2 regions of the Streptomyces violaceusniger Tu 4113 genome follow, and region 1 is predicted to be linked to the other one. Evidence: riboswitches for the same ligand, from Rfam matches in the RefSeq annotation. Region 1 holds a riboswitch; the other holds the start of a gene.
The links. Region 1 has a riboswitch for glycine ahead of gcvP (aminomethyl-transferring glycine dehydrogenase). Riboswitches for the same ligand answer to the same signal wherever they lie in the genome.
Positions count from the first base shown of each region.

Region 1 (14,620 bases):
GACTGGAGAACCAGCGCACCGAGCTGGAGAACAGCTCCGACCAGGCCGAGGAGGCCCGCAAGCAGACGCTCCAGAAGGAGCAGCAGCTGGGCGTGCTCGCGGGTACGGTGGCAGCACAGGGTCCCGGCATCACGATCACGATCGACGACTCCCGGGGCTCCGTGGAGTCGGACATGCTGCTCGACACGGTGCAGGAGCTGCGCGCGGCGGGCGCCGAGGCGATCCAGATCGGCAAGGTGCGGGTGGTCGCCGGCACCTACTTCGCGGACAGCGGTGGCGCGATCCAGATCGATGGACAGAAAGTGACGCAACCGTATGTTGTGAAGGTGATCGGCAAGCCGGAGGATCTGGAGCCGGCGCTGAACATTCCCGGCGGGGTGGTGCAGAGCCTGGAGAAGGAGCAGGCCACTGTGTCCGTGCGGCGGGAGAAGAAGATCGTTGTGGATGCCTTGCGATCGGCGAAGCGGCCTGACTACGCTCGGTCGTCATCACGGTGAGGCGGTTCGAAATGAGGGTCTCTCGGGGAGACCATGTGGACGCGGGGGGTCAACGCACCAGAAGATCCGCGCGTGATGGAAACTGTCTGGTGGTCACGGACGTTGTGAGGATGTCCGGACCGTCTGGTGTGTGCATCGAGGGTTTGTCCTGCCCCACGGGCGGGTCTGTTTCAGTCAAGGGGAATCGCCCGTGAAGTTGTTCGGGAAGTTGTTCGGCAAGAGTGCCCGCCAGGATGGCGGCAGCAGCACCGCTCGCCACCGCGCCTCGCGTGCCGCGGAGGAGAGCGGAGGGGGGACCGAGGAGCGCCCGCTGTTCCGGGACCAGGTCGGCGCGCAGGGCGCGTCTGTCGACCCCTCCGCGACCGGCCCCATAGGTTTCCAGGAGCCATCGGCCGCTCACAGTGGTGGAGGGTTCGGCTTGCCTGTCTGTCAGCGGTGCGGCCACCGGAACGCGGAGGCCAGCCGGTTCTGTTCCAATTGCGGCGCCCCGCTGCGGGGCGGCGCGCCCTCCGAGCGTGCCTCGGAGACCACCTCCACCATTTCGATCTCGGGTCTCGAGGCGTACGACTCCGAGGTGACCGGGCAGACGCCGCTGCCGTCGCTCAGCCCGGAGGCGCAAGCCGCCGTCGAGGCGCTGCCGATGGGATCGGCGCTGCTGGTGGTCCGCCGCGGGCCGAACTCGGGCAGCCGCTTCCTGCTGGACAGTGATGTCACCACGGCGGGCCGTCACCCGCAGAGCGACATCTTCCTGGACGATGTGACGGTCTCCCGCCGCCATGTGGAGTTCCGGCGCGGCCAGGACGGCAGCTTCACCGTCTCGGACGTCGGCAGCCTCAACGGGACGTATCTCAATCGGGAGCAGATCGACGCGCCGGTGGTGCTGACCAGTGGCGACGAGGTGCAGATCGGTAAGTACCGGCTGGTCTTCTACCCGAGCCAGCGGGGCGTCGGCATCTGACCCGTCAGGGGAGGTCCATGCTTCAGACACCGTCGGGCGGTGCCGGTACCGGCACCGCCCCCACGGGCAGCCGGTCGATGAGCATCGGCACCGTGCTGAATCTGTTGCGGGACGAGTTCCCCGAGGTCACTATCTCCAAGATCCGCTTCTTGGAGTCGGAAGGTCTGGTCGAGCCGCGCCGGACGCCGTCCGGCTATCGCAAATTCAGCCGGCGGGATGTGGAGCGGCTCGGCCATATCCTCCGGATGCAGCGTGACCACTACCTGCCGCTCAAGGTCATCCGGGAGCATCTGGACGCCCTGGAGCGGGGCGAGCCGTTGCAGCTTCCTGCCGTTTCGCAGGGAGCGCGGCAGCCCGGTGTGCTCGACGGCGGTATCGGGGCGGTCGCGGACGGCCCCGCGGTCGCCCGGCTGGGCCGTGTCGAGCTGCTGGCAACAGCCGAGGTCAGCGAGGCGCAGCTGGCCGAATGGGAGTCGTACGGGCTGCTCGCGCCGAGCGCGGACGGCGGGTACGACATCGAGGCGGTGACCGTCGCCCGGCTCATCGCCGAACTCGGTCGTTTCGGCCTGGAACCACGTCATCTGCGAATCATGAAAGCCTCCGCCGAGCGCGAGGCCGGAATGGTCGAGCAGGTGGTCGCTCCGTTGCGGTTGCATAGAAACCCGCAGACCAGAGCGCATGCGGAGGCCAGTGTGCGAGAGCTCGCCACGCTCTCCGTAGAGCTGCACGCGGCCCTGGTGCGGTCGGCTCTGAGGGTCCAGGAGCGGTGACCGATCGGGCCCCGACTATCCAAACCGGCCGGGCACGTCCTAGGGTTGCTGTGTGAACGAGCTCGACGTCGTGGGTGTCCGGGTGGAAATGCCCTCCAACCAACCGATCGTGCTCCTGCGTGAAGTGGGAGGCGACCGGTACCTCCCCATCTGGATCGGACCAGGTGAGGCGACCGCGATCGCCTTCGCTCAGCAGGGCATGGCTCCGGCGCGCCCGCTGACCCATGACCTTTTCAAAGACGTACTCGAAGCGGTCGGCCAGCAGCTCACGGAGGTCCGGATCACGGATCTGCGCGAGGGGGTCTTCTACGCGGAGCTGGTCTTCGCCAGCGGCGTGGAGGTCAGTGCCCGGCCGTCCGACGCCATAGCGCTCGCGCTGCGCACCGGTACGCCGATCTACGGCAGCGACGGCGTGCTGGACGACGCCGGTATCGCGATCCCGGACGAGCAGGAGGACGAGGTGGAGAAGTTCCGCGAGTTCCTCGACCAGATCTCGCCCGAGGACTTCGGAACCAGCAGCCAGTGAACGGTATGCCGGTCCTCGCTCGCGCATTCGAGTAGCCTTTCCCAGACGAGGGACACGGGAAACCACCCTTAGGGTGATTATCACTCGGCGTGCCGAGTGTGGCGATCGTTGACGCACCCCGGGTGACTGCCTACCTTCAAGATGGCAGGTCGAGGACGGAGGTCGGCGTGAGAAGCACCGGCGACGGCACGGCAGCCGGCGGTCCGTATACGCTCCAGGGGAGCGCACCGGCCGATCCGGCGTTGAAGGCTCGGGTCGCGGCACAGGCAGCACCGCCGCGTGAGCCCGCCGCGGGGGATACGGAGCGGGTCGGGTACCGCGGACCGACCGCATGCGCGGCCGCGGGCATCACCTACCGCCAGCTCGACTACTGGGCCCGCACCGGGCTGGTGGAGCCGAGCGTCCGGCCCGCGTACGGCTCGGGCAGCCAGCGGCTCTACAGCTTCCGGGACGTGGTCGTCCTCAAGATCGTGAAGCGGCTGCTGGACACCGGCGTATCGCTGCAGAACATCCGGGCGGCGGTGATCCATCTGCGCGCCCGGGAGCTCGACGACCTGGCCCAGATGACGCTGATGAGCGATGGCGCGACCGTCTACGAGTGCACCTCGCCCGATGAGGTCGTGGACCTCCTCCAAGGCGGTCAGGGCGTCTTCGGGATCGCCGTGGGCGTCGTCTGGCGGGATGTCGAGAGCGCGCTGTCCCAGCTCCACGGCGAGCGGGTGGACACCGGGGAGACGCTGCTCCGGCACAACCCCACCGATGAGCTCGCGGCGCGTCGCAACCGGGCCGGTTGAGCGCTCGCCCTTTTGTCAGGCGTCTTTCGTGAGGCGCCTTTCGTGAGGCGCCGCCCCGGACGCGAGCGGAGCGGCGCCCCCGGCCCGCCTTCGGACCGTCGTGCCGCCCATTGTCAGTGGTGTGCGGCAGCATCGTAGGTGTGAGGGGTGCGCCGACGATTCTCCATCTGGACATGGATGCCTTCTACGCCTCGGCGGAGCAGGCATCCAAGCCCAGCCTGCGCGGTAAGCCGGTGATCGTGGGGGGTCTGGGGCCGCGTGGCGTGGTCGCCACGGCCTCCTACGAGGCCCGGGTGTTCGGGGTGCACTCGGCCATGGCGATGGCCCAGGCCCGCCGCCTGTGTCCGAACGCGGCGTTCCTCATCCCCCGCTTCACCCTCTACCGCGCCGTGAGCGACGTGGTCATGACCCTGCTGCACACGCTCTCGCCCCTGGTGGAGCCGCTCAGTCTGGACGAGGCGTTCGTCGATCTGGAGGCGGGCGGCACCGAGCCCACCGCGGGGGCGGCGCGCGCCGTGGGGGAGCGGCTGCGGACCGACATCAGGGCGGTCACCGGGCTGACCGGGTCGGTGGGGCTCGCCGGATCCAAGATGCTCGCCAAGATCGCTTCGGAGCAGGCCAAGCCCGACGGCCTGCTGGTCATCGACCCGGGGACGGAGCGCGAGTTGCTCGGCCCCATGTCGGTGCGGACGCTCCCCGGCGTCGGCCCCGCCACGGCGGAGACGCTGCGCCGGGCCGGGATCCACACCGTGGCCGAGACGCGGGAGGCGGGCGAGGCCGAGCTGGTGCGGCTGCTGGGCCGGGCCCACGGCGCGTCGCTGTTCCTGATGGCCGAGGGCCGGGACGAGCGGCCCGTCGTCGCCGAGCGGGACGCCAAGTCCATCTCGGTGGAGGACACCTTCGACGTCGACCTCACCGACCGCGTCCGGGTGCAGTTGGAGATCGCGCGGCTCGCCGACCGCTGTGTGCGGCGGCTGCGCGAGGCGGGCCGCTCGGGGCGGACGGTCGTGATCAAGGTGCGGCGGTACGACTTCTCCACGCTGACCCGTTCGGAGACCCTGCGCGGGCCGACCGACGATCCGGGGGTGGTGCGGGAGGCCGCCGCGCGGCTGATCGACGGGGTGGAAACCACGGCGGGTGTGCGGCTGCTGGGGGTCGGGGTCAGCGGTCTGGCGGACTACACCCAGGAGGACCTCTTCGCGCAGGCCGCACAGGCGGCCCAGGCCGCCCAAGTGGCCCATGAGGCCCTGGGGGACGCTCGGCGCGTGCCGGGCCCCGAGAGGCCGGAGTCTGTGGGGGAGGGCGCGGGAGAGGCTCCTGAGGACGCTGGGAGGCCGCGGCGCTGGCTGCCGGGCTCCGATGTGCGGCACGCCGAGTACGGGGCGGGCTGGGTGCAGGGGAGCGGGGTGGGCCGGGTGACCGTGCGCTTCGAGGAACCGTGGTCGCGGCCGGGGCGAGTGCGGACGTTCACCGTGGACGACCCGGCACTGGAGCCGACCGAACCGCTGCCCCTGCTGCGCCCGGACGCGGATGCGGCTCCGGGCCTGGACGCGGCCCCGGAGGACGCCGCGAGCCCGAACGCGGACGTGGCTCCGGACGTGGCCCCGGGCCCGGAGGAGGTCGTGAACCCGGACCCCGACGCGAACCCGGCCGCGGGGGAGGGCGCAGGCTCGGTCCAGGAGGACGGCGCGAGCCCATGCTCGGACGTGGCCGGGGAGCCGGTCACGAACTCGGATCTGGGTCTGGACCTCGGTCCGGGGAAGGTCTCGGAGGATGGCGCGAGCCTGTGCCTGGACGTGGCCTCGGAGGCGGTCGCGAACCCGGACCTGAGCCCGGAGAAGGTCCTTGAGGATGCCGCGGGTCCGCGCCCCGATGTGGTTCGGGGGGCGGTCACGGACCTGGGCGTGGAACCGGCCGCGGGGGAGGTCCCGGGCTCGGTCCTTGAGGATGCCGCGGGTCCGGGCGCCGATGTGGCCCCGGAGGCGGTTTCGGACCTGGCCCCGGGCGGTGCTACGGGCCGGGAGGGGACCACGGGCATGAACCCGGGGGAGCCCATAGCCCCGGACCCAGAGCAGATCGGCGGCCCGGATGACCTGGCCGCGGGACCAGGCGGCCTGGCCGCGGGCCGGGATGGGCCGGCGCCGGGACCGGGCGGCGGACCCGAGCCGGGGAGGGCTCTGGGCCACGAGCAGGGCCAGTCCTCAGGCCACATGCAGGGCCACGCCCCGGGCCATGAGCAGGCCCCGGGCCATGAGCAGCTCCCGGGCCACGGCGAGGCCCCGGGCCATGAGCAGGCCCCGGGCCACGAGCAGCTCCCGGGCCACGGCGAGGCCCCGGGCCATATGCAGGCCCCGGCTCCAGGCCACCAGCAGGGGCGGCCCCAGGGCCAAGGTCAGCCGGTGACGTCCAGTCCGTAGTGGTGGTAGAGCTGCAACTCCTGCTCGGGGGAGAGGTGGCGGCCGACTCCGAAGTCCGGGGCGTCCTTGATCAGCGCCCGGTCGTACGGCACCCGCAGGGTGTCGCCGACGACCTCGCTCGGTTCGAGCGGTACGAAGACGTCCCGGCTGAACAGCCCGGTGCGTACCGCTGCCCATTCGGGCTCGCCGGTCGCGTCGTCGAGATAGACCTCGTCCACGGTGCCGATCTTGGAGCCCTCGCGGTCGAATGCCTTGCGGCCGATCAGGGTCCGCGGGTCGATATCGGTCTGCACGCTCTCTCCCACAGGTGGCAAGTGGCCATTGATACCTACAAAAAGCCACATCGCCGCGCTCGGCCACTCGAACGCCGGCGACCGTCCCCCACGGTAGAACCGCTGGTACGCTGACTGTGGCTGTAAACCCCGTGCGGGAGAGTCCTCCGCCGACGCTGTCGGAGGCGCCGAAGGAGCAAACCCTCCCCGGAATCTCTCAGGCACACGTACCGTGCGGGTGAGGTCACTCTGGAAAGCAGGGCGGGCCACGGGCGAGCAGAGCTCCGGAACCCCTCCTCACCGACGGTGAAAACCGGTCAGGCGCTATGTGGACCGGTGAAGCTCTCAGGTTGAGATGACAGAGGGGGAGGCCGTCCGGGCACCCGCGCCGCGGTGCCCCTCGCCGGTCGTTACAGACCAGGAGGCCCCCGCAGATGACCGCCAATCGCATCGCACTCTCCGACTTGGAACGCGGTACTCCGTTCGAGCAGCGCCATATCGGCCCCGACGGCGAGGCGCAGGCCAAGATGCTCGCCCACGTCGGCTTCGGCTCGCTGGACGAGCTCACCGAGGCCGCCGTACCGGAGGTCATAAAGAGCACCGAGGCGCTGCATGTCCTGCCCCCGGCCCGCAGCGAGCCGGAGGTCATCGCCGAGCTGCGCGGGCTCGCCGACCGCAACCAGGTGCTGCCGTCGATGATCGGCCTCGGCTACTACGGCACCCACACCCCGCCGGTGATCCTGCGCAATGTGCTGGAGAACCCCGCCTGGTACACCGCGTACACGCCCTACCAGCCGGAGATCTCCCAGGGCCGGCTCGAGGCCCTGCTCAACTTCCAGACGGTCGTCGCCGATCTGACCGGGCTGCCCACGGCCGGTTCCTCGCTGCTGGACGAGGCCACCGCGGCCGCCGAGGCGATGGCGCTGTCGCGGCGCGTCGGCAAGGTCAAGGAGGGCGTCTTCCTGGTGGACGCCGACTGTCTGCCGCAGACCGTCGCGGTCCTGCGGACCCGCGCCGAGCCGACCGGTGTCGAGGTCGTCGTCGCCGATCTGGCCGAGGGCATTCCGGACGAGATCGCCGAGCGCGGGGTCTTCGGTGTGCTGCTGCAGTACCCGGGCGCCTCCGGCGTGGTGCGCGATCCGCGCCCGGTCATCGAGCGCGCCCATGAGCTGGGCGCCGTCGTCACCGTCGCCGCCGATCTGCTCGCGCTCACCCTGCTCACCTCACCCGGTGAGCTGGGCGCGGACATCGCGGTGGGCAACAGCCAGCGATTCGGCGTCCCGATGGGCTTCGGCGGACCGCACGCCGGCTTCATGGCGGTGCGCGACGCCTACGCCCGCAACCTTCCCGGCCGGCTGGTCGGGGTCTCCGTGGACGCCGACGGCGACAAGGCGTACCGGCTGGCGCTGCAGACCCGTGAGCAGCACATCCGCCGGGAGAAGGCCACCAGCAACATCTGCACCGCCCAGGTGCTGCTGGCCGTGATGGCCGGCATGTACGCCGTCTACCACGGCCCGGACGGGCTCGCCGCGATCGCCCGCCGCACCCACCGCTACGCCTCCGTGCTCGCCGAGGGGCTGCGGGCCGGCGGTGTCGAGGTGGTGCACGGCGCGTTCTTCGACACCCTCACCGCGCGGGTGCCGGGCCGGGCCGCCGAGGTCGTCGCCGCGGGCCGGGAGGCCGGGGTCAACCTTCGGCTGACCGACGCCGACCACGTCGGCATCGCCTGCGACGAGACCACCGCCCGTGCGCAGCTTGCCGCCGTGTGGTCCGCCTTCGGGGTGGACGGCGGAAGCGGCGACGCCGCCAGGATCCCCGGCGTCGACGAGCTGGACGCCGCGGCGCCGGACGCGCTGCCCGCGGCCCTGCTGCGCCACGACGGCTATCTGGCCCACCCGGTCTTCCACCAGCACCGCTCCGAGACCGCGATGCTGCGCTATCTGCGGCGGCTGGCCGACCGGGACTACGCCCTGGACCGGGGCATGATCCCGCTCGGCTCCTGCACCATGAAGCTCAACGCGACCACCGAGATGGAGCCGGTCACCTGGCCCGAGTTCGGTGCGCTGCACCCCTTCGCACCGGCCGAGCAGGCCCAGGGCTATCTGACCCTGATCCGTGAGCTGGAGGAGCGGCTGGCCGAGGTCACCGGCTACGACAAGGTCTCCCTGCAGCCGAACGCCGGATCCCAGGGCGAGCTCGCCGGGCTGCTCGCGGTGCGCGCCTACCACCGGGCCAACGGGGACACCCGGCGCACCGTCTGTCTGATCCCGTCCTCCGCGCACGGCACCAACGCCGCCAGCGCTGTGATGGCCGGCATGAAGGTCGTCGTGGTCAAGACCGGTGAGGACGGCGAGATCGACACCGGCGACCTGCGCGCCAAGATCGAGAAGCACGGCGCCGAACTGGCCGTGCTGATGGTCACCTACCCCTCCACCCACGGTGTGTTCGAGGGGCACATCACCGAGGTCTGCGCGGCCGTGCACGACGCGGGCGGCCAGGTCTACGTGGACGGCGCCAACCTCAACGCGCTGGTCGGGCTCGCCGAGCCGGGCCGGTTCGGCGGCGATGTCTCGCATCTGAACCTGCACAAGACCTTCTGCATCCCGCACGGCGGCGGCGGCCCCGGTGTCGGCCCGGTCGCGGTGCGCGAGCACCTGGCGCCCTACCTCCCCAACCATCCGCTGCAGCCCGCCGCAGGCCCGGCCACCGGCGTCGGCCCGGTCTCGGCCGCGCCGTGGGGCTCGGCGGGGATCCTGCCGATCTCCTGGGCGTACATCCGGCTGATGGGCGCCGAGGGGCTGCGCCGCGCGACCCAGGTCGCGGTGCTCGGCGCCAACTATGTCGCCAAGCGTCTGGAGCCGCACTACCCGGTGCTCTACACCGGTCCCGGCGGTCTGGTGGCCCATGAGTGCATCGTGGATCTGCGGCCGCTGACGAAGGCCACCGGCGTGACGGTCGACGATGTGGCCAAGCGCTTGATCGACTACGGCTTCCACGCGCCGACGATGTCGTTCCCCGTCGCGGGGACGCTGATGATCGAGCCGACCGAGAGCGAGGATCTGGCGGAGCTGGACCGGTTCTGCCAGGCGATGATCGCCATTCGGGCCGAGATCGAGAAGGTCGGCTCCGGCGAGTGGGCCAAGGAGGACAACCCGCTGCGGAACGCCCCGCATACGGCGGCGTCGCTGACCGGGGAGTGGGACCGCCCGTACTCCCGGGAGGAAGCGGTCTTCCCGGCCGGGGTCTCGGCGGCCGACAAGTACTGGCCGCCGGTGCGGCGGATCGACGGGGCCTACGGGGACCGTAACCTCGTCTGCTCCTGCCCGCCGCTGGAGTCCTACGAGGGCTGAGGGTTTTCCCCTCGATAAGCGCGGCAAACGCGTCAATGGGGCCGGTGCGGCGGATGCGCCGGGCCGGCCCCTGCGGGTACGTGCCGTCTACGGCGGGTCAGACCGTGATGACGGCGTGGGCGGCCGTCAGGCCGCGGTGACGATGTGCTCGGAACCCCGCGGCCGGCACGGTGCGATGACGCGCCCGTCCGGCAGCAGCTCACCGGTGTCCTCGAAGAGCAGGACGCCGTTGCACAGCAGGCTCCATCCCTGCTCCGGGTGGTGCGCCACCAGATGGGCGGCCTCCCGGTCGGCGGAGTCGGCTGACGGGCAGGGTGGTTGATGCTGGCACATGACAGGGTTCTTTCGCTGCGGAGTGGTGAATGTCCTGCGGCTCGCTGCGGCGTTCATGGCCGCCCCCCGTGGTTTGAGTCGGTCGATTGCTCCAGTGTTGCCCTACGGCCTGGAATCCGCAGGGATTTAGCGGTACCGGTCTCGCTAGATAATGACGCATCACCCGTCCGGACGGTTCATCGCCGCAGGACTGTTACGAGGATGCTGCGGAGCGCCCCGTGACCCGGCGGTCACGGGGCGCTCCCAATCTGATGGAGGCCCAGGTCAGGCGGGTGAGCCAAGCAAGGGAGCCCGGGTGAGCCGGTGGGTGAGAACCGGTAGCAGATCGGTTGCGCGATGCGCCCGGTGGGGCGCGATCCCCGGCGGGGCCGGGGCGAGCGGCACCAACAGGTCGCCCGCGCCGAGGCCGCCTTCGGCGCCGTCCGCCGTCAGGTCGCCGTGCAGCCAGAGCGTGACCATGTAGAGCTCGGGGATGGACAGCAGCCGCGGCTGGTACGCCGAGGGCAGCGACTCGGCCTGGCTCAGGGCGAGTTCGGCCGAGCTGACATAGGGACCCTCGGAGAAGTGTGAGAAGGCCCAGCCGTCGGCGGTGAGCATCGCCTCGGCGGCGGCCACCGTACGGTCCCCGTCGCGGATCAGGAAGCGCCAGCCGGTGAGCCGGGTGCTTGGCGGGCCGTCGGCGGTGGTGATGTCGTCCAGGACATGGACGGGGAGCGGGAGTTCGGGTTCGAAGGGGCCGGTGAGCGTGGAGAGTACCGGAGTGCGGGCCTCGCGGACGGCGGTGGGGGAGTCAAGGGCCGTGAGGACGCTGCGCAGGGCGGGCGCGGGGGCCTGGGGCACATGCAGCGGCATGGTGGGTCGCCTCTCGCTTGGAGACACGGTGAAGCGATAGCGGGCCGGGTTTGGGCGGCGCTGTCGGTGGAACACGGGTCAGAGGGGAACCGGAACAGACCGTTCGGGCCTTATCTCTCTGCCTCGTTAGCCGAGTTTATACGACAAGTGTTCCCGTTGTGTTTCATCTAGCCGCTGCCCGCATTGCCCACAAGACGTTATCCAGACCGTGCGAAGGCGGGGATTTTCCCCGATTCTGTGCTAGATGAACGGATATGACCTGGCATTTTGGGGCCGGCGCGGTAGGCTGGAACTCGCCGGTCCAATTTTCCGGCGCAATAAGCAGTTCCAGAGAGCCTACTGGCTGGGTGGGGATCGCGGGGCGTTATCGATCACATTGGTGGGCATCATCGAGCGTGGTGTGCAGACGGCTGGCACCGATGATCCACTCGAGGAGGGACGCTTCGATGGGGGACAAGCTCATAGCCGGTGAGTTCGACCCGTCCGGCCGGCGACGGCAGCGCGTCCGGTTGCGGCAGTGCCTCGACGGGCTGGGCCGGCTCCTGGCCGACAAGCGATTCGACCGCCCGAAGAATCTGATGGGGCTGGAGATCGAGCTGAATCTCGCCGGGGCCGACGGACTGCCGAGGATGATGAACGCGGAGGTTCTGGAGCGCATCGGGAGTCATGATTTCCAGACCGAACTCGGACAGTGCAACCTTGAAGTAAACATCGTGCCCCACCGATTGCGCGGACGCGTTCTCGATCAGCTCTCGGAAGAGCTCCGAACCGGTTTGTCATATGCCGATCGCAAGGCGCGGGAAGTGTCCTCCGAGATCGTGATGATCGGAATTCTGCCGACCCTCGCCGCGGACGATCTGGGATCCACGAGCCTCTCCTATGACGACCGTTACAAACTCCTCAACGAGCAGATGCTGGCCGCCCGCGGCGAGGATTTCCTCATCGACATCGAGGGCCGTGAGCGGTTCACCTACGCCAGCGCCTCCATCGCCCCCGAGGCGGCCTGCACTTCCGTCCAGCTCCATCTTCAGGTCACCCCGGGGCGCTTCGCGGACGCGTGGAACGCGGCGCAGGCGGTGGCCGCCGTGCAGATCGCCGTGGGTGCCAACTCCCCCTTCGTCTTCGGCCATGAGGCATGGCGCGAATCCCGGCCGCCACTGTTCCTGCAGGCCACCGATGTGCGCCCGCCGGAGATCGCCGCCCAGGGGGCGCGCCCGCGCACCTGGTTCGGCGAGCGCTGGATCGATTCCGCCTACGAGCTGTTCGAGGAGAACCTGCGCTATTTTCCGCCGCTGCTCTCCACCGGCGAGGACGAGGACCCGCTGCGGGTGCTGGACCAGGGCGGGGTGCCCGAGCTCCAGGAACTGGCGCTGCACAACGGCACGATCTACCGTTGGAACCGGCCCGTCTACGACGTCGTAGACGGTGTGCCGCATCTGCGCGTGGAGAACCGCGTGCTCCCGGCGGGGCCCACCGTCACCGATGTCATCGCGAACGCGGCCTTCTACTACGGACTGGTCAGGGCGCTCGCCGAGGAGTCCCGCCCGGTGTGGACCCGGCTGCCGTTCGCGGCCGCCGCCGCCAACTTCGACGCGGCCTGCCGGCACGGCATCGACGCGGTCCTGCAGTGGCCCAAATCCGGCCGCTCGGCCTCCCTGGCCCGCACCTCCGCCGTACGGCTGGTCCGCGAGGAGCTGCTGCCGCTCGCCGCCTCCGGCCTCGACTCCTGGGGCGTGGAGCCCGCCGACCGCGACCGCTACCTCGGCGTGATCGAGGAGCGCTGCAAGCTGCGGGTCAACGGCGCCTCCTGGCAGACGGCCACCTACCACCGCGCGCTGGCCGGCGGGCTGGACCGGGACGCCGCACTCGCGGCCATGACCCGCCGCTACTGCGCCCTGATGCGGACCGACGCACCGGTGCACACCTGGCCCACCGATCTCTCCGGGTGACGCCCACACCGTCGACCATGACACCGTATTGTCCGGTGAGCGGGGCGGGTGCACCCGATGAGGCGGACAAGCGGAAGTGGGGACAGGAGTGCGGTCACAGGCGCGGGGCGCGGAGCTGCCCGTGGTCGAGGACGGGCTCTCGCGGCGGATGCTGCGCAATGAGACGCTGCTCGTGCTGGCGCTGTCCCTCGGCGCGAGCGGGCTGTCCGCACTGATCAGCTTTATCGGCTCGGTGACCAAACCGGGCGGGCTCAAGGACCAGGCGGCCCATCTCAACTCCTCCGCCGCGCCGGGGCGGCCCTGGCTGGATCTCGCCTGGCAGCTCTTCGGCATCTCGACCGCGCTGGTGCCGGTCGTGCTCGTGGCCCATCTGCTGCTGCGCGAGGGCGCCGGGCTGCGGGTGATCGGTTTCGACCGCGACCGCCCGCGGTTCGACCTGGCGTGGGGAGCCGCGGTCGCGGCCGCGATCGGCGGCACGGGGCTGCTGCTGTATCTGGGGGCGCGGGCCGCCGGGGGCAATCTGACGGTGGTGCCCGAGTCGCTGCCCGAGGTGTGGTGGAAGATCCCCGTACTGATCGCCTCCGCCGTGCAGAACGCGGTGCTGGAGGAGGTGATCGTGGTCGGCTATCTGCTGCGCAGGCTCGGGCAGTTGGGCTGGACCCCGATGGCCGCCCTGCTGGCCAGCTCGGTGCTGCGCGGTTCGTACCACCTCTACCAGGGGATCGGCGGCTTCTTCGGCAACCTGGCGATGGGCGTGATCTTCGTGCTGCTCTACCGCCGCTGGGGGCGGGTCGGGCCGCTGGTCGCCGCGCATGCGCTGATCGACATCGTGGCCTTCGTCGGATACGCCCTGCTGGCGGGCCGGGTGGACTGGCTGCCCACGGCCTGACCCGCCGTCCGCGGTGACCGATGGGTCTCAGGCCAGCAACTCGCCGTCGATGACGGTGACGGCGCCGCCCGTCAGCAGCGTACGGTCGCCGCGCAGCACGGTGCGGACCAAGCCGGAGCGCGCGGACACCTGCAGCCCGGTCAGCTCGTCGCGGCCGAACCGGGCCGACCAGTAGGGCGCGAGCGCGGTGTGGGCGCTGCCGGTGACCGGGTCCTCGTCGATGCCGACGGCCGGGGCGAACATCCGCGAGACGAAGTCGTAGCCGCGCGTGGGGTCCTCGGCGGCCGCGGTCACGATGACGCCCCGGTGGCTGATCCGCTTGAGCGCGGCGAGGTCGGGGGCCAGGGCGCGCACGGTCTTCTCGTCGGCCAGCTCGATCAGCAGATCGTCGATATGCGGGCCCGCGTGATGGGCGGACACGATCTCGGCGCCGAGCGCTCCGGCGACCTCGGCCGTCTGCTGGGGGACCGGCAGCGCGGTCAGTGCGGCCGTGGGGAAGTCCAGCGTGATCGAGCCGCCGTCGTCGGCCGTTGCCGACAGGACCCCGCTGAGGGTGGCGAAGCGGACCGTGCCGGTCGCGGCCCCTGTGGTCTTCAGGACATGGGTGGTGGCGAGCGTGGCATGGCCGCACATGGGCGCCTCGGTGACCGGGGTGAACCAGCGCAGCGCCCAGTCCGCCTCCGCGGCCTCGGGGAGTGGGTGGGCGAAGGCGGTCTCGGCGAGATTGACCTCGGAGGCGACCCGCTGCAGCCAGCCGTCGTCCGGGAAGGTGTCGGTGTCGAGGATGACGACCCCGGCCGGGTTGCCGGCGAAGGGGCGCTCGGTGAACGCGTCGACGATACGTATCCGCATACCGCCGACCGTAGGCGGCGGGCGGCGGGGCGGCCATGGCCAATCCCCCGGGCGTGGCACCTCCCGGGGGAGCGGGGTGGGGCCGGTGGTGCGGGCCGGGACCCGTGGTGCGGGGAGGGGCGGTCGGGGTCGGCGGAGGAGGGTGCGGGGCGGTGTCGGCG
Region 1 covers NC_015957.1:6,457,892-6,472,511, reverse strand. The annotation lists gene STRVI_RS26385 (DUF881 domain-containing protein) at 1-497, shown strand, start outside; gene STRVI_RS55640 (FHA domain-containing protein) at 628-1,455, shown strand; gene ftsR (transcriptional regulator FtsR) at 1,473-2,225, shown strand; gene STRVI_RS26370 (bifunctional nuclease family protein) at 2,278-2,751, shown strand; gene STRVI_RS26365 (MerR family transcriptional regulator) at 2,919-3,545, shown strand; gene STRVI_RS54825 (DNA polymerase IV) at 3,686-5,962, shown strand; gene STRVI_RS26355 (PRC-barrel domain-containing protein) at 5,938-6,267, opposite strand; glycine riboswitch at 6,380-6,477, shown strand; glycine riboswitch at 6,479-6,603, shown strand; gene gcvP (aminomethyl-transferring glycine dehydrogenase) at 6,669-9,584, shown strand; gene STRVI_RS26345 (DUF5999 family protein) at 9,711-9,917, opposite strand; gene STRVI_RS26340 (hypothetical protein) at 10,182-10,769, opposite strand; gene STRVI_RS26335 (hypothetical protein) at 11,216-12,718, shown strand; gene STRVI_RS26330 (CPBP family intramembrane glutamic endopeptidase) at 12,867-13,607, shown strand; gene STRVI_RS26325 (PhzF family phenazine biosynthesis protein) at 13,635-14,459, opposite strand.

Region 2 (14,620 bases), 4.7 Mb from region 1:
CGCTCGACACAGCGGCCGCCGTACATCACCAGCAGATCGTCGGCGAGCTCGGCGACCACGCCCAGGTCATGGGTGATGACGATGACCGCGGAGCCGAACTCCTTCTGCAGATCCCGGATGAGGTCGAGGATCTGCGCCTGGACGGTGACGTCCAGGGCGGTGGTCGGCTCATCCGCGATCAGGAGCTCGGGGTTGTTGACCAGCGCCATCGCGATCATGGCGCGCTGGCGCATACCGCCGGAGAACTCGTGCGGATAGCTGTCCGCGCGCTTGTCCGGCTGCGGGATGCCGACGCGGTCCAGCAGCTCGATCGCGCGCTTGCGGGCCACGTCCTTGGTGACCTCGTGGTGCACCCGGTACGCCTCGATGATCTGGCGGCCGATGGTGTAGTACGGGTGCAGCGCGGACAGCGGATCCTGGAAGATCATCGACATCTCGCGGCCGCGCAGCTTGCGCACCTGGTCCGGGTCGGCGCCCAGCAGCTCCTGGCCGTTCAGCCAGATCTCGCCGGAGATCCGCGCCTTGCGGCGGCCGTACTGCCCGGCGGTGTGCAGCCCCATGATGCCGAGCGAGGTGACGGACTTGCCGGAGCCGGACTCGCCGACGATGCCGAGGGTCTTGCCCTTCTCCAGCCGGAAGCTGAGCCCGTCCACGGACTTCACCAGACCGTCGTCGGTCGGGAAGTGGACGTGCAGATCACGCACCTCGAGGAAGGCGGTGGGGGCGGGCGAGCCCGCCGCGGCCACCTCGCCCACGGCGGCGGTGCCGGTGGCCGGCAGCTCGCCGTTCCCGGGCTGTCCGGAGGACTTGGTCAGGTCGGTCATCCGAGCCTCACTCGCGGGTCGATGACGGCGTACAGAAGGTCCACGACGAGGTTGGCGATCACGATGAAGATGGCCGCGATCAGGGTGACGCCGAGGATGACCGGCAGGTCCTTGTCGGTGATCGCGTTCACCGCGAGCCGCCCGAGGCCGGGCAGGTTGTAGGTGGTCTCGGTGAGGACCGCGCCGCCCAGCAGCGCGCCCAGGTCGAGGCCGAGCAGGGTGAGGACCGGGGTCCAGGTCGAGCGCATCGCGTGCCGGCCGATGACCACCCGTTCTCGCAGGCCCTTGGCGCGGGCGGTGCGGATGTAGTCCTCGCCCATGATCTCCAGCATGGTGGCCCGGGTCAGCCGGGCGTACATCGCCGCATAGAGGAAGGCGAGCGTGATCCACGGGAGGATCAGGCTCTCGAACCACATCGCCGGATCGTCACCGAGCCCCTTGTAATCCACGTTGACCCACTTCAGCGAGTAGCTGAAGATCGCCAGCGAGAGCAGACCGGTGAAGTAGATCGGCAGCGAGACACCGGCCAGCGCGATCGTCATCGCGGAGCGGTCCCACAGGGTGCCCCGCCGCAGCGCGGAGACGACACCGGTGGTGATGCCGCCGACCAGCCACAGCAGACAGGCGCCGGCGGCGAGCGAGAGGGTGACCGGCATGGCGTCGGTGAGCTGCGGCCACACCGCCTGCTCGGTGCGGAAGGAGTAGCCGAAGCAGGGCGCCGGGCAGTGGGTGACGTCCGTGCCGTTGGCGTAGTCACGGCCCACGAAGAGACCCTGGACGAAGTGCCAGAACTGCACCAGGACCGGATCACCGAGGCTGAGCTTCTCCCGGATGCCTTCGATGGCCGCGGGGTCGGCCTGCTTGCCGACGAACAGCAGAGCCGGGTCGGTACCGGCCCACTTCGGGATCACGAAGAAGATGGCGAAGGTCGTGAGGGTGACGACCAACAGCATCACGACGACGGCGAACAAGCGCCGGATGAGATAAGCAAGCACTGTGCGCGGCCCGGGCGGTGGGCCGTGACCCCGGTTGAAGGGGATCACGAGCCACCGCCCGCGGCCATCACCTGCCCTTCGGGCCTATCGGGTGCGGCGATGGTTAAGGTGTGCGACGGGTCGGGTGACCTGTCGTCACTTGACGACGCCCAGTTGGGAGTAGTCGTAGCGGCCGTTGTAGGCCGCCGACGAGAAGGCGTTCGTCAGCCGCGAGCTGCGCCAGGTGATGTTCTTCTCGTAGATGAACGGCATCTGCACGGCGAGGTCGCTGACCTTGTGGTTCATCTTCTGGTAGATGCCGCCGGCCTTGTTGGGGTCGGTCTCCTTGAGGGCATCGTCGAAGTACTTGTTGATCGCCGGGTCGTTGGTCTCGGAGACGTTGTAGTTACCCGTCTGCTCGATGAAACGGCCGTCGATCAGCGGCTGGGAGAAGCCCTGGCCGGTGGGGAAGTCCGGGCCCCAGCCGGTCATGGCCAGGCCGTAGCCGCGCTTCTTCATCACCGACGGCGAACCGGTGATGCTGGGGGAGGACTGACCCTGGATCGGCTCCACGTTGAGGGAGATGCCGACCTTCTTCAGCGACGCCTGCAGCGCCTCCGCGGCGTCGACCTCGGCGGGCTGGTCGTTGCGGGCCACGATGGTGGTGGAGAAGCCGTTCGGCTTACCGCACTGCTTGAGCTCGTCCTTGGCCTTGGCCGGGTCGGCCTTGCCGCCGCGCTTGAGGATGCCGTACGGGTCGTAGTCGTCCGCGCCCTTGACGCTCTTGGGGAGCATGTTGGTGGCGAGGTCACCACCGGCCTGCGGGCCGCCGCGAGTGGTCTGGATCGACTTGTAGTCGGCGCCGTAGATGAGCGCCTTGCGGCAGTGGATGTTGTTGAACGGCGCGACCTTGGTGGCGACGTCGACATACCGCACGAAGCTGGTGGTGATGTTGTCGACGTTGCCCTTGTGCTGCTTGAGGGCGTCGTTACGACCCGAGGGGGTCATACCGGTGGCGCTGAGGAAGACGTCGTAGTCGCCCTTGATCAGCAGCCGGTCTATCGCCTCGAGGTTGGAGTTGAAGGTGACCGCGATCTTGTCCGGCAGGGCCGGGCGGATCGGGTCGGACGCCTTCTTCCAGTTGCTGTTGCGGACCAGGGACAGGCTCTTGCCCTGGCTGTACGACTGGACCTTGTACGGACCGGAGGAGAACGGATGGTTGGTGTACTTGGCGCCGGTGTCCTTGGACGCCTTCACCGGAGAGCCGGTCGGCATCGCGAGCATCTGCTCGAAGTCACCGTTGGGCTTGGCGAGGTTGAAGACGACGGTCTTCGCGTCCGGCGTCTGGATCCCCTTCAGGCCCAGCTTGTCCTTGGACTTGTCCTTGTACGGGCCCTTGTACTGGCCCTTGGGGTCCAGGGCCTGGCGCAGATAGCCGGGGCCGCCGGAGACCACGTCCTTGGCCCAGATGCGCTCGATGCCGTACTTCACGTCCTGGGACGTGATCGGCGAGCCGTCCTCCCAGGTGACCCCGTCGCGCAGGGTGTAGGTGTAGGTCTTCCCGCCGTTGGTGATCTTGGCGGTGGAGGTGGCGAGGTCCGGGACCAGCTCGTTGGCCGCGTTGCCCGGCTTGGGCGCGTAGGAGATCAGTTGGCGCGCGTAGAAGCGGGAGAAGTCCCAGGCGAACCCGTAGTACTGGCGCTGCGGGTCGAGGGAGTCGAACTCCTGCTTGTTGATGAACTTGAGGGTGCCGCCCTTCTTGACGGACTTGGCTGCGACACCCTTCACCGCGGCGTTGAACCCGGCGCCCGAGCCCTCGTCGTCGGTACCGCCGCCACCGCAGCCGGCGGTGGCCAGGAGGGCGCCGACGACAGCCGCCGCTCCGGCGATCCGCCTGCTTCTCGAGAGCTGTTTCATAGCTGTTGCAACCTCCGGGGTAGCGGTCCTAGGCATGGCGCCGCGGAATTCTTCGGGGAGCCGACTGCCGGATACGGCAGGGGCTGATGCGTTCGGGTACGACCGGTCCGCAGGGCGTGTCGTGCGCCGCGCCGTCATCGGGTGCCCTTCGGATCGAGCGCGTCGCGGACGCCGTCGCCGAAGAGGTTGAAGGCCAGCACCGTGATGAAGATCGCCACACCCGGAATGATCATGAACATCGGGTCGTCCTCATAGGTGCCGACCGCCTTGGAGAGCATCTGCCCCCAGGAGGCGGTGGGCGGCTTCACGCCCGCGCCGAGGAAGCTGAGCGCGGCCTCGGTGAGGATGTTGGTGGGGATCATCAGCGTCGCGTAGACGGTGATCGGCGCCACCAGGTTGGGCAGCAGCTCGCGGAAGAGGATGTAGCGCCGGCCGGCGCCCAGGCTCCGCGCGGCCTCGATGTACTCCTTCTCGCGCAGCGACAGCGTCTGGCCGCGCACGATGCGGCCGACGTACGGCCAGCCGAAGAAGCCGATGACCGAGACCAGGATGGCGATGCGCACCCCGCTGCCGGTCAGTCCCAGCAGGTCGTTGGGGAGCACCGAGACCAGGGAGATGATGAAGAGAAGCTGCGGGAAGGCCAGCAGCATGTCCATCACCCGGCTGATCACCGAGTCGACCCAGCCGCCGAAGTACCCGGCGATGATGCCGAAAATGGTGCCGAGGACCACCGCGACCACCGCCGCGAGGAAGGCCACCAGCAGCGAGATCCGGGCGCCGTAGACGACGCGGCTGAAGACGTCGCGGCCGTTGGACGGCTCCACGCCGAAGAGGAAGTCCGAGCTGATACCGCCCATGGACCCCTTCGGGGTGCCGAACAGCGGGTCGATCTTCTCCTGGTGGAACTCATTGGGCGGATGCCCGAGCAGGCTCACGATCAGTGGAGCGAAGATCGCCACCAGGACCAGGAAGACGACAACGATGCCACCCGCCAGCGCGAGCTTGTCCCGCTTCAGGCGTGTCCAGGCGATCTGCCGCAGCGATCTGCCTTCGACGGACGCTTTGACCACATCCGCCGCTACATCGGCAGTCGCCACCGGATCGCTGTCCGTGCTCGTGCCGTGCAATGGTGCCGTCATCGTGGTGGAGACCCCTCTCGGCCGGTGGTGACCGGCCCACGACTCGCCGCTGTGGCGGCTTTGTTCACAACCCGGGTGAAAGTCGCGTTCTGGTACGGAACCTTTCAGGAAGGGGTCGTACGCAGGAACCGCACCCCTTGGAGCGGGAGTCTTCAATGCGTTTGTGATCACCCGCCAGTACTCCCGGACAATGGATGCCTAACCGTGATGTGGGGAGTACCGCTCCGCTATACGGACGGTCGCGACACGAGAACGCAGCAGTAACCTCGCGCCCGCTATGGGACGTTCGGCCCCATAGGCCCGGAAGGCCGGGTGGGCAATCCCGTCAATCGGTGCGCGGACCAGCGGGTCGGCGGCGGATCAGCGGGTCAGCGGGCTGACGGATCGCCGGGTCGGCGGATCGCCGGTGCGGCGGGGCAGCGAGTCGGCGGAGCAGCACCGGCTCAACGCGGCTGCGGATCAGTAGGCGGGACGCGGCGGCGGGTAGCCGTAGCCGTAGGACGGCGCGGCGGGGGCGGTGCCGTAGGCGTCGCGGTCGAAGAAGGGCCGGGCGTTGGCCCGCATCCACAGGGCGACGGGGTCGTACTCGTCGGAGAGCGCGACCGTGGAGACCGGCAGCCCGTCCGGCACTGCGGTGATCGATTGCTCCATCATCACCCGCACCGACTGCACCGCCGGTGCGCTGCTGTCGTAGAGATCCAGCCCGATGGCCAGATACGGGGCGCCCAGCGCGGGCTGTACCCAGACGCGCCGCAGCGACCGCACCGCGGTGGTGCGATGCGCGTTCTGCCCCAACAGGGCGTAGAACTGCGGGATGTCGATGGCGGGTTCGCTCAGCCGCAGCGGCCCGGCGGGCAGCCGGTCCAGACCGCCCGCGATCCGGCGCAGATCCGGCCATGGAATGCCCACTCCGCCGCCGCGGGCGTGGGGGTTGAGCCAGAGGCCGTAGCGGTCGCGGTAGAGCGAGTCGGCGATGAGGCGTCCGTCGACCACCTCATGCGCACGGTTCCAGCCACTTGCGACCAGTTCCTGTGCGGAGGTCACGCACGGGGCGTAACCGAGGCCGACCACATCCATGTTCCCGTACTGGGCCTCGGGCGTGCCGGGCGCACCGTGCCACAGCAGCATCCAGACCTGGCCCTCGCCGATGGCCTGCAGCAGCGCCTCATAGGCGTCGTACCGGCCGGGAGCGACCTGCTGCAACGCTCGCTCAACCTGGCCGGCCGCCGCCCCCCAATCCGCGCCCGCGCTCACCTGGGACCGCCCCTTCTCTCGCCCTTTGTCCGCACCTCACCGGGGAGCGTGCTCGCACCCCTCCTGGTCATCAAACCAGCTTACGGGCCCCCGTAGCGGACCCCTGGGGCGAGTCAGAGGTCACGGTCGTAGAACGGCCGTACGCGCCCCATCATCCAGTCGACCACCGGATCCCCCTGCGCCACATCCAGCAGCACGAGCTGGACCTTCCACCGCACGGGCACCGCGCCGAGGGCGCGGCCCAGCGCGTCCACCGCGCGCGCCTGGCCCTCGGGGCCGGGGGCATCGAGCTGCACGCCGACGAAGAGCGCCGGCTCGTCGCCCTCGACGCTGGCCAGCGCGCGCCGGGCGGTCCGCACCCCACTGCCCTTGGCGAACTCGATCCCGGCGGCGGCCAGGAAGTCCACCGGCTCGTCCTGCCAGTCCGGTTCGAAGAGCCGCACCCTGCCCCCGGTGGCCAGGCCGTCGAGCTCGCTGCGCCCGGCACGGCACAGCTCCCGGACGGCGGGCGGAGGCAGCGGTACGACCACCGCACCACCGGGGTTCACCGCGATGCCGAGCTGGGGCGGCAGCCCGCGGGCGAACTCCACGGCCGGGGCGATGGTGAAGGACATATGGGAGCCGACGAGCTGCAGGAACTGCTGCTCGGAGCTGAACACCGGGACATACGCGGCGCCTTCGATCTCCATCGTGGGCAGATCGAGGCTCGGGCTGCCCGGGCCACCGCCGCCTGGCAGCGGAACCCAGATATGGCTGCGGGAGAGCGTCTCGACGATGCGCGCTCCGGCCCCGGGGACGTCGATCGAGGCGGCCATCACCTCTTCGAGCTCATTGCCGGGAAACGCCGGATACGCGGTCTGCGCGCCGTCGGGGAATCCTCCGTGAGCCGGGGCCATGCCGTACTGCTCCGGGAAGCTCATCTTCGTCCAACCGCCATCTCGTCCTACCTGCCCAAAGCACCCTAGCGGCTGGGCGGCCCGGGGCCGGCGGGGGCGGCGTCATCTCCACAGCACTTCCCCACCTCGCCCGGCCCCCACGCCACCGTCACACTGGGTGATGCCTCGGTGGCCGATTTTCGGCCAAGGTCACCCGGCGTTTCCCTTCCTCCCCGCGGAACGGGGATGCCCCGTTCCCTCCCGTGCATGGCTCACTTCTGGTGCGGGGCTCACTTCTGGTGCGGGGCTCACTTCTGGTGCGGGGCTCACTCGAAGGAAATGCAGCGCAGCTCCCTCGCGGTCGAGCGGTCCAGCAGCACCGCCGAGGCGCACCCCGCCGGCGGCCGCCCCTCCTCCATCCCCGCGATCAGCCGCCGCATCGCGCGCCGATGCCGGCCGAAGGCATAGCCAGAGACCCCGCGGCCACGGGCGGCCTGGCCCTCAAGGGCCATGGTGGCGTCCACGTCCAGCAGCACCATGTGGAGACTGCGGCCCCGGCGCCGCGCGTCCCGGGCCAGCCAGCGGCGGACCCATGGCAGCGCGCCGCAGTCGTGCACCACGACGCTCACGTTCGAGCGCAGCGCCCGGCGCAGCCCGGCGTAGTGGGCGTACCGGACCAGCGGGCGGTAGAGCGCGTACGGCAGCCAGCCGGGCATCCGGCGCTCCCACGCCTCCCGGGTGTTCTGCGAGTCCACCCGGATGACGACCGTGCCCGTCCCGTCCAGGAGAGGCACCGTCCGGTTGATCAGCGTGCTCTTGCCGGCGCCCGGCAGCCCGGAGGCGACCAGCACGTCCCCCACCGGAAAGCGCAGCTCACGCGGGTCCGCGCCGCCGCCGCCCCGCACCTGGCCGCGCAGGTCGTGCACCGCGATGCGCCGGCCGGGGATGGCCGTCGACCCGGAGGGGACGCGGCCACGCCGTGCCGGCAGGAGCCTTTGCGAGCTCTCGTATGTTCCCTGCCCATGCACCGTGATCGTCCTCCCAGGTCGGTCAACGCTGCTCGTACCCGCAGAGTGTCAAGAAAAGGTAATGTCCATCAAGGCTGCCTCTGCCCGATCGGGCCGGAGCCGCCCCGATCGGGGCTTCCTTTCTGGGCCACACATGCGATGATGTGCGCGCAACTCCATACCGGCCGCTTGAATCCGCGCGGGAGAGTCCTTGGTCACCGGCAGTCGTGCCGGGTGCCCAGGGCGCCGAAGGAGCAAGTCCTCCCTTGAATCTCTCAGGCCCCGATACCGCGTGGACGAGGCAGATCTGAAAAGCGAGCCGCGGGCGCGGCTCCACCCAAGGTGCAACCCGGGCCCCTTACGGGCGTCACGGCGAACCTCTCAGGTTCCGATGACAGATGGGGAGGACGCACGCGTCCTTGTCGTACGTCCTCGCCGTCGCGCGACCCCGATCTCCTGGAGCCTGAATCGTGACCGACGCCCCGCCCACCCCACGCCGTACCGCCCTGGACGCACGGCACCGTGCGCTCGGCGCCACCATGACCGACTTCGCCGGCTGGGACATGCCGCTGCGCTACGGCAGCGAGCGCGACGAGCACACCGCGGTGCGCACTCACGCCGGGCTTTTCGATCTCTCCCATATGGGTGAGATCTCTCTCATCGGTTCGCAGGCCGGAGAGGCCCTGGATCACGCACTGGTCGGCCGGCTGTCCGCGCTCGCCGTGGGCCGCGCCCGCTACACCATGGTCTGCGACGACGAGGGCGGCATCCTGGACGACCTGATCGTCTACCGCCTCGGGGACGAGGAGTTCCTGGTCGTGGCCAACGCCTCCAACGCCCAGGTGGTGCTGGACGCGCTGACCGAGCGGGCCGGCGGTTTCGAGGCGACCGTAAGGGACGACCGCGACGCCTATGCGCTGATCGCCGTCCAGGGGCCCGAGTCCCCCGGGATCCTGGGCAGCCTGACCGACGCCGACCTCGAGGGGCTCAAGTACTACGCCGGGCTGCCGGGCACCGTCGCGGGCGTCCCCGCCATGATCGCCCGCACCGGCTACACGGGCGAGGACGGCTTCGAGCTGTTCCTGGCGCCGGACGACGCCGAGCGGGTCTGGGACGCGCTGACCGAGGCGGGGGCCCCGGTGGGCCTGGTGCCCTGCGGTCTGTCCTGCCGGGACACCCTGCGTCTCGAGGCGGGCATGCCGCTGTACGGGAACGAGCTGACCACCGACACCACCCCCTTCGACGCGGGGCTCGGCCGGGTGGTGAAGTTCGACAAGCCGGGCGACTTCGTCGGCCGCCAGGCCCTGGAGGCCGCCTCCCGCGAGGCGGACACCGTCAGCCCGCGCACCCTGGTCGGCCTGGTCGCCGAGGGCCGCCGGGTGCCGCGCGCCGGATACGCCGTGGTGGCCGCCGACGGCTCACAGATCGGCCAGGTCACCTCCGGCGCGCCCTCCCCGACGCTGGGCAGGCCGATCGCGATGGCGTACGTGGACCCGGAGTACGCGAAGCCCGGCACCGAGGGAGTCTCGGTGGACATCAGGGGCACCCGGGAGCCTTACGAGGTCGTGGCGCTCCCCTTCTACCGGCGCGAGCGCTGAGCGGTCCCGCCGCAACGCGTCGCGCCCCACCGTCGTCCTCATATGGACCGGCACGGCGTCCACCGTCGCCGCTTCCGCCGGCGTCACATGGCGCCGGCACCGCACCCACCGGCGTCACACCCGCTGGCACCGCACCCACCGGCGTCACACCCGCTGGCACCGCACCCACCGGCGTCACACCCGCTGGCACCGCTCCCACGGCACCGCACCCACCGGCGTCGCGTCCCACCAGCTAAGACCCGTTTCCCAAGCACTCCCCCGTATCCAGGAGAATCGGACCATGAGCAACCCCCAGCAGCTTCGCTACAGCAAGGAGCACGAGTGGCTGTCGGCCGCCGACGAGGACGGCGTGTCGACGATCGGCATCACCGAATTCGCGGCCAACGCGCTCGGCGATGTCGTCTATGTCCAGCTCCCGGACGTCGGCTCCGCCGTCACCGCCGGTGAAACCTGCGGTGAGCTGGAGTCCACGAAGTCGGTCAGCGACCTGTACTCGCCGGTCTCCGGTGAGGTCACCGAGATCAACGAGGACGTGGTGAACGATCCGGCGCTGGTGAATTCCGCCCCCTTCGAGGGCGGCTGGCTGTTCAAGGTGCGGGTGACGGGCGAGCCGGAGGAACTGCTCTCCGCCGACGCGTACACCGCCTTCGCCGAAAACTGACCCTCCTCTTCCGATCGGGACCCTGATGTCGCTTCTCAACAGCTCCCTGCACGAGCTCGACCCGGATGTCGCCGCCGCCGTCGACGCCGAACTCCACCGCCAGCAGTCCACCCTGGAGATGATCGCCTCGGAGAACTTCGCTCCGGCGGCGGTCATGGAGGCCCAGGGCTCGGTCCTGACCAACAAGTACGCCGAGGGCTACCCCGGCCGCCGCTACTACGGCGGCTGTGAGCACGTCGATGTGGTCGAGCAGATCGCCATCGACCGGGTGAAGGAGCTCTTCGGCGCCGAGGCGGCGAACGTCCAGCCGCATTCGGGCGCCCAGGCCAACGCGGCCGCGATGTTCGCCCTGCTCTCCCCCGGCGACACCATCCTGGGGCTGAACCTGGCGCACGGCGGCCATCTGACCCACGGCATGAAGATCAACTTCTCCGGCAAGCTCTACAACGTGGTGCCCTACCACGTGGACGCCGAGACCGGTCTGGTCGACATGGACGAGGTCGAGCGGCTGGCCAAGGAGCACCGCCCCAAGATGGTGATCGCGGGCTGGTCGGCCTACCCCCGCCAGCTCGACTTCGCGGCCTTCCGCCGGATCGCGGACGAGGTCGGCGCGTACCTGATGGTCGACATGGCCCACTTCGCGGGTCTGGTGGCGGCCGGGCTGCACCCCTCGCCCGTACCGCACGCCCATGTGGTGACCACCACCACCCACAAGACCCTGGGCGGTCCGCGCGGTGGCGTGATCCTCTCCACCGCCGATCTGGCCAAGAAGATCAACTCGGCGGTCTTCCCGGGTCAGCAGGGCGGCCCGCTGGAGCATGTCATCGCGGCCAAGGCGGTCTCCTTCAAGGTCGCCGCGGGCTCGGCCTTCAAGGAGCGCCAGGAGCGCACGCTGGAGGGCGCCCGGATCCTCGCCGAGCGCCTGACCCAGCCCGATGTGCGGGAGGCGGGCGTCGCCGTCCTGTCCGGTGGCACCGACGTCCATCTGGTCCTGGTCGATCTGCGCGACTCGGAGCTGGACGGACGGCAGGCCGAGGACCGGCTCCACGAGGTCGGCATCACGGTCAACCGCAACGCGATCCCGAACGACCCGCGGCCCCCGATGGTCACCTCCGGTCTGCGGATCGGCACCCCGGCGCTGGCCACGCGCGGCTTCACCGCGGAGGACTTCCGCGAGGTCGCCGACGTCATCGCGCAGACGCTCAAGCCGTCCTACGACGCGGAGGCGCTGAGGGCCCGGGTCCCCGCCCTGGCCGACAAGCACCCGCTGTACGCCCATCTGTCCAAGTAACCCTGGACACGGGGGCGCGCCCGCCCTGGCGCGCCCCCGCCGCATCACCCCCGCACGGCCCGCACCACCCCCGCACGGCCCGCACCACCCCCGCACGGCCCGCACGCCTCCCCCCGCGTGCAGACGAAGGAGTCCCCCGGTGGCCATCTCCGTATTCGACCTCTTCTCGATCGGCATCGGCCCGTCCAGCTCGCACACCGTCGGCCCGATGCGGGCCGCGCGAATGTTCGTCCGCCGGCTGAAGAACGAGGGCCTGTTGGCCCACACCGCCTCCGTGCGCGCCGAGCTCTTCGGCTCGCTGGGCGCCACCGGTCATGGCCATGGAACTCCGAAGGCCGTGCTGCTGGGCCTGGAGGGCCACTCCCCGCGCTCCGTCGACGTCGAGGCGGCCGACGCTGAAGTGGAGCGCATCCGGACCACCAAGCGGCTGCGGCTGCTCGGCACCGAGATCGGCCCCGGCCAGGAGATCGACTTCGACGCGTCGACTCAGCTCATCCTGCACCGCCGCCGCTCCCTGCCGTACCACGCCAACGGCATGACGCTGCTCGCGTACGACGCCGAGGGCCATCCGCTGCTGGAGAAGACGTACTACTCGGTCGGCGGCGGCTTCGTGGTGGACGAGGACGCGGTCGGCGAGGAGCGCATCAAGCTCGACGACACCGTCCTCACCCACCCCTTCCGCACCGGCGACGAGCTGCTGCGGCTCTCCCACGAGACGGGCCTGTCCATCTCGGCCCTGATGCTGGAGAACGAGAAGGCGTGGCGCACGGAGAAGGAGATCCGGGACGGCCTCCTGGAGATCTGGCGCGTCATGGAGGCGTGCGTGGCCCGCGGCATGTCCCAGGAGGGCATCCTCCCCGGCGGCCTCAAGGTCCGCCGCCGCGCCGCCACCGCCGCCCGCGCGCTGCGCTCCGAGGGCGAGCCGACCGCCCGCGCCATGGAGTGGATCACCCTCTACGCGATGGCGGTCAACGAGGAGAACGCGGCGGGCGGACGCGTGGTCACCGCCCCCACCAACGGCGCGGCGGGCATCATCCCCGCCGTCCTGCACTACTACACGCGCTTCGTGCCGGGCGCCGACGAGGACGGCGTCATCCGCTTCCTCCTCGCCGCGGGCGCCATCGGCATGCTCTTCAAGGAGAACGCCTCGATCTCCGGCGCCGAGGTCGGCTGCCAGGGCGAGGTCGGCTCCGCCTGCTCCATGGCCGCCGGCGGCCTCGCCGAGGTCCTCGGCGGCTCCCCGGAACAGGTGGAGAACGCCGCCGAGATCGGCATGGAACACAACCTCGGCCTCACCTGCGACCCCGTGGGCGGCCTGGTCCAGATCCCCTGCATCGAGCGCAACGGCATGGCCTCGGTCAAGGCGGTCACCGCCGCGCGGATGGCCCTGCGCGGCGACGGCCGCCACCATGTCTCGCTCGACAAGGTCATCAAGACGATGAAGGAGACGGGCGCCGATATGAAGGTCAAGTACAAGGAGACGGCGCGGGGCGGGCTCGCGGTGAACGTCATCGAGTGCTGAGGAAACAGGCCCTGACCAGCGCGTTCGCAGCTTTCGGCGCTGTCAGGGCCTGCCCTGCTTACACGGCGGAAAGTCCCTCGGAAGTCCTCGGACAGGCGTGAAAGCCCGCGAAAAGTCCCTGAAAACTCTCTGGGATGTCCGGGTGGGTGCGGTGTCGTTACGGCGACGTTCACTTCCCCTTGAACACGGCTTTCTGGACCTCGTCAGGGCCTTCGAAGCTGCCCTTCTTGAGGTGGGACAGCTGGTCGACCAGCTCACGGTCCGCCCCGTTGTCCTTGGCGCGTTCCACCAGGGACTCCTTGTCGGCCGGGTAGCTCGCGTTCTTGAGTGCCTTCTGCAGGTCGGTGGGGTTGGGCTTCGCCATGGCCGATCCTTCCCTTCACAGGCTCGAGTGGCACGGTGCTCGGTTCCGCCGTGCCTCGCCTGAGGTGCCCGTAGCCCAGGGACCCAATCAGGTGGCACACCGGTTTCCGCCGCCCGATTCTGGTCACCCTATGAGCTGACATCCATCGAAATGCGGAGGACAGCGTCATGAGCACTGCGCAGACCGAACGTGCGGAGGCAGCGAAGCTGCCGAAGGGTGATGTGGTGGCCATTCTGCTCGACCAGCACGCACGCATCCGCGACCTTTTCTCGGATGTGAAGGGCGCCGAGGGCAAGCACAAGCAGCAGGCTTTTGACGAGTTGCGGGCCCTCCTCGCGGTGCATGAGACCGGCGAGGAGATGATTCTGCGCCCGGTCGCGAAGGAAACAGCCGGTGAGCAGGAGGCCAGCGCCCGCAACAAGGAGGAGAAGGAAGCGAACAAGGTTCTCGTCGAGCTCGAGAAGATGGACGTCTCAACTGCCGAATTCGACAGAAGGCTGGCCGGATTCGAGAAGGCGGTCATCGACCACGCCGAGCACGAGGAGCGGGAGGAGTTCCCCGCGATCCTGCGGGATTGCTCCGAGGACAAGCGCCGGAGCATGGGAACGAAGCTGCAGATGACGGAGAAGATCGCCCCGACGCACCCGCACCCGGGCGTGGCCGGGTCCCCCGCGGCTCAGTGGGCGGTGGGGCCGTTCGCCTCACTCGTCGACCGGACGAAGGACCTCCTGAAGAGCGCCGCCGGCTGACCGTGGGCGGCGGACCGCGAGGTCGGCCGCATACCGGGCCGAGGGGCGGGTCGCCCGTCGCGGCCCGCCCCGTCGTGCACCCTCGGCGTCCGTTGCGCGTTATGTACTGGAATGCGGCTACTCCGAGGACGCAGAAGAGCGGGACATCCAGCCCCCACCGCCGTTTCCAGCCGCGAGGAGAACCACATGCAACCGCAGACGCCACTCCCGGCTCGGGTGCCGGCTCACGCGCCTCAGGAAGGCGATGGCGTCGTCGTCGGCAACGGCCCAGTGATCATCGATGCCTATATCGACTTCCAGTGCCCCTTCTGCCGGATGTTCGAGGAGACATCGGGGCCGCTGCTCGATGCCATGGTCACCGAGGGTCAGGTGACGTTGGTCTATCACCCGATGGCCTTCCTGGACGCCATGTCGACCAGCCGGTACTCCACCCGCGCCTCGGCCG
Region 2 covers NC_015957.1:1,712,328-1,726,947, reverse strand. The annotation lists gene STRVI_RS07720 (ABC transporter ATP-binding protein) at 1-824, opposite strand, end outside; gene STRVI_RS07715 (ABC transporter permease) at 821-1,819, opposite strand; gene STRVI_RS07710 (ABC transporter substrate-binding protein) at 1,955-3,715, opposite strand; gene STRVI_RS07705 (ABC transporter permease) at 3,850-4,854, opposite strand; gene STRVI_RS07700 (enhanced serine sensitivity protein SseB C-terminal domain-containing protein) at 5,314-6,108, opposite strand; gene STRVI_RS07695 (enhanced serine sensitivity protein SseB) at 6,222-7,028, opposite strand; gene STRVI_RS07690 (AAA family ATPase) at 7,310-8,011, opposite strand; glycine riboswitch at 8,181-8,291, shown strand; gene gcvT (glycine cleavage system aminomethyltransferase GcvT) at 8,461-9,588, shown strand; gene gcvH (glycine cleavage system protein GcvH) at 9,869-10,249, shown strand; gene glyA (serine hydroxymethyltransferase) at 10,275-11,540, shown strand; gene STRVI_RS07670 (L-serine ammonia-lyase) at 11,680-13,062, shown strand; gene STRVI_RS07665 (DUF2795 domain-containing protein) at 13,232-13,426, opposite strand; gene STRVI_RS07660 (hemerythrin domain-containing protein) at 13,594-14,175, shown strand; gene STRVI_RS07655 (DsbA family protein) at 14,362-14,620, shown strand, end outside.
Region 2: linked by a shared signal. The riboswitch ahead of gcvT (glycine cleavage system aminomethyltransferase GcvT) and the one ahead of gcvP (aminomethyl-transferring glycine dehydrogenase) in region 1 are both predicted to bind glycine.